Regions from separate parts of the Arthrobacter sp. MMS24-T111 genome, predicted to be linked through region 1. Evidence: riboswitches for the same ligand, from Rfam matches in the RefSeq annotation. Region 1 holds a riboswitch; the other holds the start of a gene.
The links. A riboswitch is a leader RNA that binds a small molecule or an ion and turns the genes downstream of it on or off. The one in region 1 is predicted to bind glycine.
Positions count from the first base shown of each region.

Region 1 (5,549 bases):
CCATGAGGGTGCCCGCGACGGGGAAGGACAGGGTGGGGGCGTGGAACCCGAAGTCGATCAGCCGTTTGGCCACGTCCTCGGCCGTGACCCCGGTCTTCGCGGTGAGTTCGCGCAGGTCCAGGATGCACTCGTGCGCCACCAGCCCGCCCTCACCGGTGTAGAGGACCGGGAAGTACTCGTTCAGGCGGGACGCGACATAGTTCGCGGCCAGCAGCGCGGACTTGGTGGCCTCGGTCAGGCCCTGCCCGCCCATCAGCTTCACGTACGCCCACGAGATCGGCAGCACCCCGGCCGAACCGAACCGGGACGCCGAAATCGCCACCCCGTGCCCGGGCTCGTGCGCGGCCTTGTTCGCATCGCCGGGCATGAACGGTGCCAGGTGCGCCTTCGCAGCGACCGGGCCCACACCGGGTCCCCCGCCACCGTGCGGGATGCAGAAGGTCTTATGCAGGTTCAGGTGCGAGACGTCCCCGCCGAACCGGCCCGGCTGGGCCAGGCCCACCAGGGCGTTCAGGTTGGCCCCGTCAATGTAGACCTGGCCCCCCGCGGCGTGGACGGCGTCACAGACCTCCCTCACATCCCCGTCGAACACGCCGTGGGTGGAGGGGTAGGTGATCATGATGGCCGACAGGACATCCTTGTTCGCCTCGATCTTGGCCGTCAGGTCCTCGTGGTCGATCGTCCCGTCAGCGGCGGTGGCCACGACCACGACCTTCATGCCGGCGAGGACGGCGGAGGCGGCGTTGGTGCCGTGCGCCGAGGCCGGGATCAGGCAGACGGTGCGCTGCTGCTCGCCCCGGGAGTGGTGGTAGCCGCGGATCGCCAGCAGGCCGGCGAGTTCGCCCTGGGAGCCGGCGTTGGGCTGGATGGAGACCTGGTCATACCCGGTGATCTCGGCAAGGTCCGCTTCCAGGCCGGTGATGAGTTCGCGCCAGCCCTCGGTCTGGGAGTCCGGGGCGAACGGGTGGATCGAGGCGAACTCCGGCCAGGAAATCGCTTCCATCTCGGCGGTGGCGTTCAACTTCATGGTGCACGAACCCAACGGAATCATGGTCCGGTCCAGCGCCAGGTCACGGTCAGAGAGCTTGCGGATATAACGCAACAACTGGGTTTCGGACCGGTGCGTGTTGAACACCGGATGCTGCAGATAGGCCGAGGAACGCACGACGGCGGCCTCAAGACCGAAGCCCTGGCCCTCGCCGTGGACCTCGGCAACCGGGGCGCCGAAGACGTCGGCAACCTGGGCGACGATGGCCGGCGTCGTGGTTTCGTCGAGGGAGATGCCTACGGTGTCGGCGTCGATGCGCCGCAGGTTGATGCCGCGGGCCTCTGCGTCGGAGATCACTGCTGACGCGCGGCCGGCAACGCGGACCGTCAGGGTGTCGAAGAAGGAGGTGTGCAGGACGTCCAGGCCGGCGGCCTTGAGCGCCGCGGCGAGGGTACGGGCGTGGCCATGCGCCGTTTCCGCGATCGCCTTCAACCCCTCCGGGCCGTGGTACACGGCATACATGGACGCAACGATGGCCAGCAGCGCCTGGGCCGTGCAGATATTGGACGTGGCCTTCTCGCGGCGGATGTGCTGCTCGCGGGTCTGCAAAGCCAGACGGTAGGCGGGAACACCGGCGTCGTCCTTTGACACCCCAACCAGGCGGCCGGGCAGGGAACGTTCCAGGCCCTTGCGGACAGCCATGTAGGCGGCGTGCGGGCCGCCGAAGAACAACGGCACGCCAAAACGCTGGGCCGAGCCGACGGCGATGTCCGCGCCCTGTTCGCCCGGAGGGGTGATCAGGGTCAGCGCCAGCAAATCGGCGGCCACCGTCACCAGCGCGCCCCGGTCCTTGGCGGCGGCGATCACGGCGGACTGGTCCCACACGCGGCCGGAGGCGCCGGGCTGCTGCAGCACGACGCCATTGATGTCGCCGTCGGGCAGGCCTTGGGAGAGGTCGGCGACCTCCACCTCGAAGCCGAGCGCCTCGGCGCGGCCCTTGACAATGGCGATGGTCTGCGGGAGCACGTCGATGTCCAGGACGGTCTTGCCGTCCTTGGCCGCCGCGGACTTGTTGGCGCGGCGCATCAGCAGGACGGCCTCCGCCACGGCGGTGGATTCATCCAGCAGCGAGGCGTTGGCGATGGGCAGTCCCACCAGGTCCTGGACCATGGTCTGGAAGTTCAGCAGCGCCTCGAGCCGGCCCTGCGAGATTTCCGGCTGGTACGGGGTGTAGGCGGTGTACCAGGCCGGGGATTCCAGGATGTTGCGGCGGATCACCGGCGGCGTCACGGTGTCGTAATAACCCTGCCCGATCATCTGCACGGCAGTCTTGTTTTTCGCGGCAAGCTTGCGCAGCTCGGCCAGGACCTCCACCTCGCTGAGGGCGTCCTGCAGGCGGAGGGCGGTTTCCTGGCGGATGACCTTGGGGACGGCGGTGTCAACCAGGGAGTCGACAGTGTCGTAGCCAACGGCTTTGAGCATGGTGTCGACGTCGTCCTGGCGGCGCGCGCCGATATGGCGGTCTACGAAGGTGGTGGAGGCTGGGCTAACCGGCACGAAGGAACTCCATTTACTCAGGCGGCGCAGGGTACGCCACAGCGATTCGGGTTCCTCCCCGCTCTGTATTGGACCTGAGAGATTCCGCGGTGCCTGCCTGGCAGGACCCGCTTGCACCGTCGGTGAGCACACCGGCTCCAGACCCCCGATTGGGGGCCATGGGAACCGCCTGCTGCTTTCCAGAGGCGCCTCGCCGCGGCGGTACGGGGGCCTGCGAGATTCCTGGGGAGGATTTGCTCCTACGGCGCCTGCCTGTACACCGGCAGAACTCTCCCGCCGCAGATCAAAGGCTATTCACTTGTTAAACCAGCCATGTGCTGGATCATGCGGGCCGGTGACAGCCCTCACAACATTCAATTGTCCTATGCCGCAACCCTTCACGGCAAATGGCGGAGGCTACCTGCGGAGCCGCTCCAGGGCCGCCAGGAGTTCCTCCACGTCAGCGGCCGCTCCCCCTTGCGGCGCCGGGCCAACGGACAGCATGGCGTTGAAATACAGCCCGTCCCCCATGTAAAGGACCGCCTTGGCCAGTCCGGGCCCGACGTCGGCCGCGATCTCATCCAGCCACCGCTGCTGGATGGCTGCGAAACGGCGCCGGGTTTCCTGGTGCGCTACTTCCGCCAGCCTGGTGGCGGCGACGATGGCCCGATCCAGCGGAGTGTCCGCCCAGACGGAAGAGCGGATGAAGTAGGCGGCCGCCCCCTCGGCGGCCCCGGCCATGGCGTCGGCGTCCTCCTTGGCCAGCCCGTCCAAACGGTCCAGGAGCACTTCGATGAGCGCTTCCTTGTTGGGGAAGTGGTAGAGCAGTCCACCTTTGGACACCCCAGCCTTCCTGGCCACCGCATCCAGCGTGGCCGCCCGCTCCCCCACCTCGATCAGGAGGGTTTCGAAGGCGTCAAGGACCGCGTCTCGGGCTACAGGCTTTCGGGGCATGCTTCCCATCATGCCCTCCGCCGGTGTGGAAACGGGAAACGGCAAAGTTTCAAACTGTACCGTCTGGACGGTATAGTTATTTCATGACGACTTCCCCTTCGACCCTGGCGCCCGCACGCACCGGCGGAGCGGCCGCGCGCTCCCCGCGGCGCGACTGGCTCGCACTGGGGCTGCTGATGTTCCCAGTGCTGCTCGTCGCCGTGGACAACACCGCACTGACATTCGCCCTGCCCGCCATCACCCGCGCCCTGGAACCCTCCGGCGTCCACCTGCTGTGGATTATCGACGCCTATCCGCTGGTACTGGCCGGACTCCTGGTCTCAATGGGAAGCCTTGGCGACAGGATCGGGCGGCGCCGGTTGCTCATTATCGGCAGCACGGGCTTTGCCGGGTTATCCGCCGCGACGGCTTTTGCGCCCACCGCGGAGTGGCTGATCGCCGGGCGGGCCACCCTGGGGTTCTTCGGGGCGATGCTGATGCCCTCCACGTTGTCGCTGATCCGCAACATCTTCCCTGAACCCAACCGCCGGCGGATGGCCGTCGCCGTCTGGGCTGCCGGATTCTCCGGCGGCGCGGCCTTGGGCCCAATCTTCGGCGGCTGGCTGGTGGAGCATTTCTGGTGGGGCGCCGTGTTCCTGGTGGCGGTACCCCTGATGCTTCCCCTGCTGGCACTGGGGAGAACCTTGATCCCGGAATCCAAGGACCCATCGCCGGGCAGGGTGGACGTCCCCAGCATCCTGCTGTCTATGCTGGTGATGGTTCCCATGGTCTACGGCATCAAGGATGTTGCCACCGAAGGTCCGGGCCCGGCAGGCCTTGGCAGCATGGCGTTCGGCGTGGCGATGGGCGTAGTGTTCGTGCGGCGCCAGCAACGCCTGGAACACCCCCTGCTGGACATGTCGCTGTTCCGGAACCGGGTGTTCAGCATGGCCATCAGCGCCAACATCCTGGCCCTGTTTTCCTTCAATGGCTTCATCCTGTTCCTTGCCCAGCACCTCCAGCTCCTTGAGGGCCTGAGCCCGTCAGCCGCGGGCGTGGCGATGATTCCGGCGCTGGCAGCCACGGTGGTGGCCGGCCTTGTGGTGGTGCCGCTGGTCCGCAAGGTCCGTCCGGGGTACGTGGTGGCGGCGGGGCTGGCCTTCAGTGCCACGGGCTACACCCTGGTGGCGTTCGGAAACCACGACGGCGGACCTGCACTGCTGCTGGCAGCGCTCCTGGTCCTGGCGCTGGGCGTGGGGACGGCGGAAACCATTTCGAATGACCTCATCCTGGGCTCCGCGCCCCCGGAAAAGTCAGGCGCCGCAGCGGCCATCTCCGAAACAGGATACGAGGTGGGCTCACTGCTGGGGACGGCGGTCCTGGGCTCCATCCTGACGGCCTCCTACCAGCACAACCTGCGCCTCCCGGCAGGATTGGATGGCATGCTCCCGGGCTCCGCACTGCACAACGCCGGGGAAACGCTGGCGGGCGCCATGGAAGCGGCCGCCATCCTGCCGGGACCGCTGGCGGACGCGGTCCGGGACGCTGCGGCGGCGGCATTCGATTCCGGCGTGCACATCACCGCGGCAATCGGGCTGGTACTGATGGCGACGGCGGCAGTCCTCGCCGCCGTCGTGCTCCGGAAGGTACCTAAGGCCACCTGACCCGCACGGGACCGCAAAGGGCGCCCGGCGCCGGATCAATTCCGGTACCGGGCGCCCGAGAGCGGGACGCTTGGCCTACTTGGAGTCGGCGGCAGTCACTTTGGCGGTTGGCTTCATGTTTTCGGCCTGCACCATCCAGGCAAACTGCTCCAGCCGGGCGATGAACTCGTGCAAAAGGTCCGCGGAGGTGGGATCTTCCTCATCCACCTCGTCGTGGACTTTGCGCATGGTGCCCACGGCGGCTTCCATGGCGGCGACGATCCGCTCAATGGCGTCCGCTGTGCTGATCAGCCCGTCAGGGAACTGGGCCAGGCTGGTGGTCTCGGCAACGGTGGAGCTGCGGCCGTCCGGCAGGGCGTGCAGGGCACGCATGCGCTCGGCCGTATCGTCGGCGAACTGGCGGGCAGCGTCAACGATCTCATCGAGCT
Region 1 is NZ_JBTZRO010000001.1:200,475-206,023, forward strand. It holds gene gcvP (aminomethyl-transferring glycine dehydrogenase) at 1-2,545, opposite strand, end outside; glycine riboswitch at 2,735-2,831, opposite strand; gene ACX5I6_RS00930 (TetR/AcrR family transcriptional regulator) at 2,942-3,478, opposite strand; gene ACX5I6_RS00935 (MFS transporter) at 3,562-5,121, shown strand; gene ACX5I6_RS00940 (Dps family protein) at 5,197-5,549, opposite strand, start outside.

Region 2 (5,549 bases), 1.4 Mb from region 1:
TCTTCAGGAAGGCCGACTGGATCCGCTTGCGGACGCTCCCGAATCCCGGCACCACCATCGACTTGGACAGGACGCTCCCCCAGGCATTGCCGGCGCTGTTGCCGGCTGCCTGGCCGCTGAGGGTCCCCAGCAGCGCGGTGCCCTCTTCGCCGAGCATGATGGCCATGACCATGGTGCCGGCTTTCTCCGGGTTGGTCAGCCTGATGCCGTGCAGTTCAGCCAGTGAGGTTGCATAAAGGGCTGTGGCTTCGAGGAAGCCAACGGTGGCGGCCGCGGAAAGTCCCAGCGACGCCACGGTTCCAACGCCGGGGACGACGGCGGTGGCACCCACCAGGGCGCCTCCGCCGGCAACAGCGCGGAGGTAGTCGCGTTCTGCGATGTCCGCCAACTGCGCGGCCGTGGCCCGCGGATGCTTCTTTTGGAGCCTCCGGATGTAGCCCACCACCAAAGGCCGCTGGATCTGCACCGCTTTCAGGAGCATGTTGTGGACGCCGGGCTTGGGCTTGCCCTGGGCGTCAAACAACGCGTTATGGGCGGTTTCCTGTGCGATACGGAGTGCGGGGTTGCTGCGCCGGGCCATGGTCACCTTCATTCAAATCGACCTGCAGCGCGTGGCTGCCGTGTCATCCCATCCTAAGTGGATAAACACTAAGCATGCTTACACTTTTTGGGCCGGCTCTTCAGCGTCCGCGCGTTCGCCGCTGCGACCGGCGGCCTCGTCGGCCCGAAGCTCCGCCCGGAAGACCTCGAAGCGGGTCAGGTGCGCGGGACGGCGCCGAAGAATGGCCCACGCCACGCCAAGGATGACGAACCAGATGGGGGTCACCAGCAGAGCAGCGAGCGTATCGGGCTGGGTGGTCAGGGCCCAGAGGACGAAGGCGAAGAACGCGTACACCACCCACACGGCGGGGATGCCACCGGGCATTTTGAACTTCGAGGCCGCATGCAGGTGCGGGCGGCGGCGGCGGAAGGAGATGTAGCTGGCGAGGATGATCGACCAGACGAAGACGAAGCAGACCGCAGACACGGTGGTCACCATTTCAAAAGCCATGCCAACATCCTGGCCGGCATACATGAGGACGACGCCGGACAGCAGCAGGACGCACGACAGGAACAGCGCGTTGCTGGGCACCTTCCGTGAGGAGAGCCGGCTGAAGACACCGGGGGCGTCGCCTTCCTGGGCCAGGCCGAAGACCATACGGGACGTGGAGTAGATGCCGGAGTTCGCAGAGGACATCGCCGAAGTGAGGACCACCAGGTTGACCACTGTAGCCGCGGCACCGAGACCGGCCAGGGAGAACATCCCAATGAAGGGGCTGTGGCCTGCGGCGAACTGGGTCCACGGGGTGACTGACATCAGGATGACCAGCGCGCCGACATAGAAGAGCAAAACGCGGACGGGGATGGCGTTGATGGCCCTGGGCAGCGTGCGCTCGGGATTCTTGGCCTCGGCGGCGGTGGTGCCCACCAGTTCGATGCCCACGAAGGCGAATACTGCAATCTGGAATCCGGCCACGAAGCCCATGAACTCATTGGGGAAGAACCCGCCGTGGCTCCACAGGTTGGTGAAGCTTGCGGTGCCCGCGTCGCTCTGGAAACCGGTGAAGATCATGAAGAGCCCCACAATAAACAGGGCCGCTATGGCGACGATCTTGATGAGGGCGAACCAGAACTCGGTCTCGCCGAAGGCCTTGACCGTTGCGAGGTTCAGCAGCAGCAGGATGCCCACCGTGGCCAGGCCCGGGATCCAAAGCGGCAGCGCCGGCCAAAGTTCCTTCGAGTACCCTGCGATGGCGATGACGTCCGCGATTCCGGTGATCACCCAGCAGAACCAGTATGTCCACCCGGTGAAGAAGCCTGCCCACGGACCCAGGAGGTCGGCGGCGAAATCACTGAAGGACTTGTAGTTCAGGTTGCTCAGCAGCAACTCGCCCATGGCACGCATGACGAAGAAAAGCATGAAGCCGATGATCATGTACACGAAGATCACGGAAGGTCCGGCGGCGGAAATGGTCTTGCCGGAACCCATGAACAGGCCCGTGCCGATCGCGCCACCAATGGCGATGAGCTGGATATGCCGGTTGGTGAGTTGCCGTTCCAGGTGGGGAGGCCCGCTGCGGGCTGCCGTGCCAGCGCCCTGGCCGCGGGCTGGTTCGCTGTTGGACGTGGGGGGATGAATCGCCATGAGGAACTCCATCGATAAAGCGGCTTTTGGGGCCGCAAAGATTTGGTTCCTCCCCGCTCTGTTGTGGACCTGAGAGTTTCCGCGGCCAAAGCCGCTTGCACCGTCGGTGAGCCAAGGCCATGCCTGGCTGCTTTCCAGAGTTGCCTGTCCGCGGCGGTACGTGGGCCTGAGAGTTTCCTGGGGAGGGTTTGCTCCTACGGCGCCTGCTGGGTGTACCCGGCAGGACTCTCCCGCCGCAGGTCGAAGGCGTATTCAGTTGGGGGCCGCCGGCCTTTTAGGCCGAGGCCGGCCATGCAACGGGACAGGCGCCGACTGGTGGACTGCTCCGGATACGCTGAGCCAGCCACCGGCGGCGCCAATCCCGGGTTCAGTGTGGTGTCCGTCACGATCGAATGTCAAACCCCTCCCGACACAAGCGGGGAATGAAGGCGTCACGTGCCCACTCAAGCCCCTCACCGAACCCTGCCGATTTGCCATGGACGGGTCCGGCCCGGTACCTTGTGAGCCGAATCACCCACATTTGAATAAGCCTTTCGAGCTGTGACGGGAGAGTCCTCCCGGCGAATCACCGGACAGGCGCCGTAGGAGCAAATCCTCCCCAGGAATCTCTCAGGCCCATGTACCGTCACGGCGAGGCGACTCTGGAAAGCAACCAGGCTTCTGCCGGGTTCACCGACGGTGCAAGCGGCCCCTGCCACCAGCAGGCAACGCGGAATCTCTCAGGTCCAATACAGAGCGGGGAGGGACCCATCCCACGCCGTGCCACCCTGGCCGGCCAGATCCGGAGTTCCTCATGACGATTCATTCGCATCCAACATCGTTTGTTGACCGCCATATCGGCGCACGCCGCCAGGCCGACGTCGACACCATGCTCAAGGCCGTGGGCTACGACAGCCTTGATGGCCTGGTTGACGTGGCCGTCCCTGCGTCCATCCGCCAGGAAACTGCGCTGAACCTGACCGAAGCCCTCAGTGAGGTGGAGGTCCTCGCCGAGCTGCGCCGGATCGCCGGCCGGAACAAGACCGCCATCCAGATGATCGGCCAGGGCTACTACGACACCGTGACCCCGCCGGTGATCCGCCGCAACATCCTGGAATCCCCGGCCTGGTATACCGCCTACACCCCATACCAGCCGGAAATCTCGCAGGGCCGGCTCGAGGCACTGCTGAACTTCCAGACCATGGTGCAGGACCTCACTGCACTCCCCGTGGCCAACGCCTCGTTGCTGGACGAGGCCACCGCCGTGGCCGAGGCCGTGCTCTAATGCGCAGGGCAAATAAGGACAAGAATGCCAAGGATGGCAGGACCGTGCTCGACGCCGACTGCCTGCCGCAGACCATCGCCATCGTGCAGGGTCGCGCCGAGGCGCTCGGCTTCGAGGTGGAGGTCGCGGACCTGTCCACGGGCCTGCCGGAGGGTGCCATCAACGGCGTCGTGCTGCAGCAACCTGGGGTGTCCGGCCGCGTGTGGGACCACTCCGCCGTGATCGCCGCTGCCAAGGACCGGGGCGCGCTGGTCACGGTCGCGGCCGACCTGCTGGCGCTGGCCCTGATCACCCCTCCCGGTGAGCAGGGCGCGGACATCGCCGTCGGCTCCACCCAGCGTTTTGGCGTGCCGTTGTTCTTTGGGGGGCCGCACGCCGCCTACATGGCGGTCCGGAAGGGGATGGAACGTACCCTTCCGGGCAGGATCGTAGGAGTGTCCAAGGACAACGCCGGCACCCCTGCCTACCGCCTGGCTTTGCAGACCCGCGAGCAGCACATCCGCCGCGAGAAGGCCACGTCCAATATCTGCACGGCCCAGGCGCTGCTGGCCATCGTTGCGTCCATGTATGCCGTGTACCACGGCCCCGACGGCCTGAAGGCGATTGCCGAGACCGTCCACCACAAGGCCAGGGTCCTGGCCACCGCCCTTAGGGCCATGGGCCGCGAACTGGTTAGCGATTCCTTCTTCGACACCGTGACGGTGCGCGTTCCGGGCAAGGCTGCCAAGGTGGTCACCGCTGCCGAGGCGCGCGGCATCAACCTGCGCTTCGTTGACCAGGACACCGTCGGCGTCTCCGTCGATGAGACGACGACGGCGGCAACACTATCCGCCGTCGCCGTCGCCTTTGGTGCCGGTCCGGTGGGTGACGCCCAAGGTTTCGAACTGCCCGACGCCATCTTGCGCACCTCGGCCTATCTGCAGCATCCGGTGTTCAACACGCACCGGTCTGAAACCCAGCTGCTGCGTTACATCCGCAAGCTCTCTGACCGTGACCTGGCCCTGGACCGGACCATGATCCCGTTGGGTTCGTGCACCATGAAGTTGAACGCGACGGCTGAGATGGAAGCGATTTCCTGGCCGGAGTTCGCCTCGATCCACCCGTTCGCCCCGGATACCCAGACCGAGGGCTGGCGCGAACTCATTTCCGGCCTGGAAGCGGACCTTGCCGAGATCACCGGGTATGACCAGGTCTCCATCCAGCCCAACGCCGGCTCCCAGGGCGAACTCGCCGGCCTGCTGGCGATCCGCGGCTACCACCACTCCCGCGGTGAGCAGCAGCGTAACGTCTGCCTGATCCCGGCCTCGGCGCACGGCACCAACGCCGCCTCCGCCGTCCTCGCCGGCATGAAGGTCGTGGTCGTGGCCACCGCCGCTGACGGGACGATCGACCACGAGGACCTGACGGCCAAGATCGAGGCGAACAAGGATGTCCTGTCGGCCATCATGATCACCTACCCCTCCACCCACGGCGTGTTCGACGGGGATGTCCGGGAGGTCTGCGACGCCGTCCACGCCGCGGGGGGCCAGGTCTACATTGACGGGGCGAACCTGAACGCCCTGGTGGGGCTGGCCCAGCCGGGCCGGTTCGGCGGGGACGTCTCGCACCTGAACCTGCATAAGACCTTCTGCATCCCGCACGGTGGCGGGGGACCCGGTGTGGGCCCGGTCGCTGCGAAGGCGCACCTGGCACCGTTCATGCCCGGCGATGCGAACAAGGCCGCGCACGAGCCCGGGCACGGGGTGGCGATTTCGGCGTCCAGGTTCGGTTCGGCCGGGGTGCTGCCGATCTCGTGGGCGTACGTGAAGCTGATGGGCGGGCAAGGCCTGACCGAGGCCACCAAGTCCGCGCTGCTGGCCGCGAACTATGTCGCGTCCCGCCTGAACGAGTACTTCCCGGTCCTCTACACCGGTGAGGGCGGGCTGGTGGCGCACGAGTGCATCCTGGACCTGCGCGAACTCACGGCGAAGACCGGGGTCACGGCCGAGGACGTGGCCAAACGGCTGATCGACTTCGGGTTCCACGCCCCCACCCTGTCCTTCCCCGTCGCGGGCACCCTCATGGTGGAACCCACCGAGTCCGAGGACCTCGCCGAGATCG
Region 2 is NZ_JBTZRO010000001.1:1,561,792-1,567,340, reverse strand. It holds gene ACX5I6_RS07255 (hypothetical protein) at 1-580, opposite strand, end outside; gene ACX5I6_RS07250 (amino acid permease) at 659-2,185, opposite strand; glycine riboswitch at 2,234-2,329, opposite strand; glycine riboswitch at 2,330-2,428, opposite strand; glycine riboswitch at 2,720-2,820, shown strand; partial or broken gene gcvP (aminomethyl-transferring glycine dehydrogenase) at 2,979-5,549, shown strand, end outside.
Region 2: linked by a shared signal. The riboswitch ahead of gcvP (aminomethyl-transferring glycine dehydrogenase) and the one ahead of gcvP (aminomethyl-transferring glycine dehydrogenase) in region 1 are both predicted to bind glycine.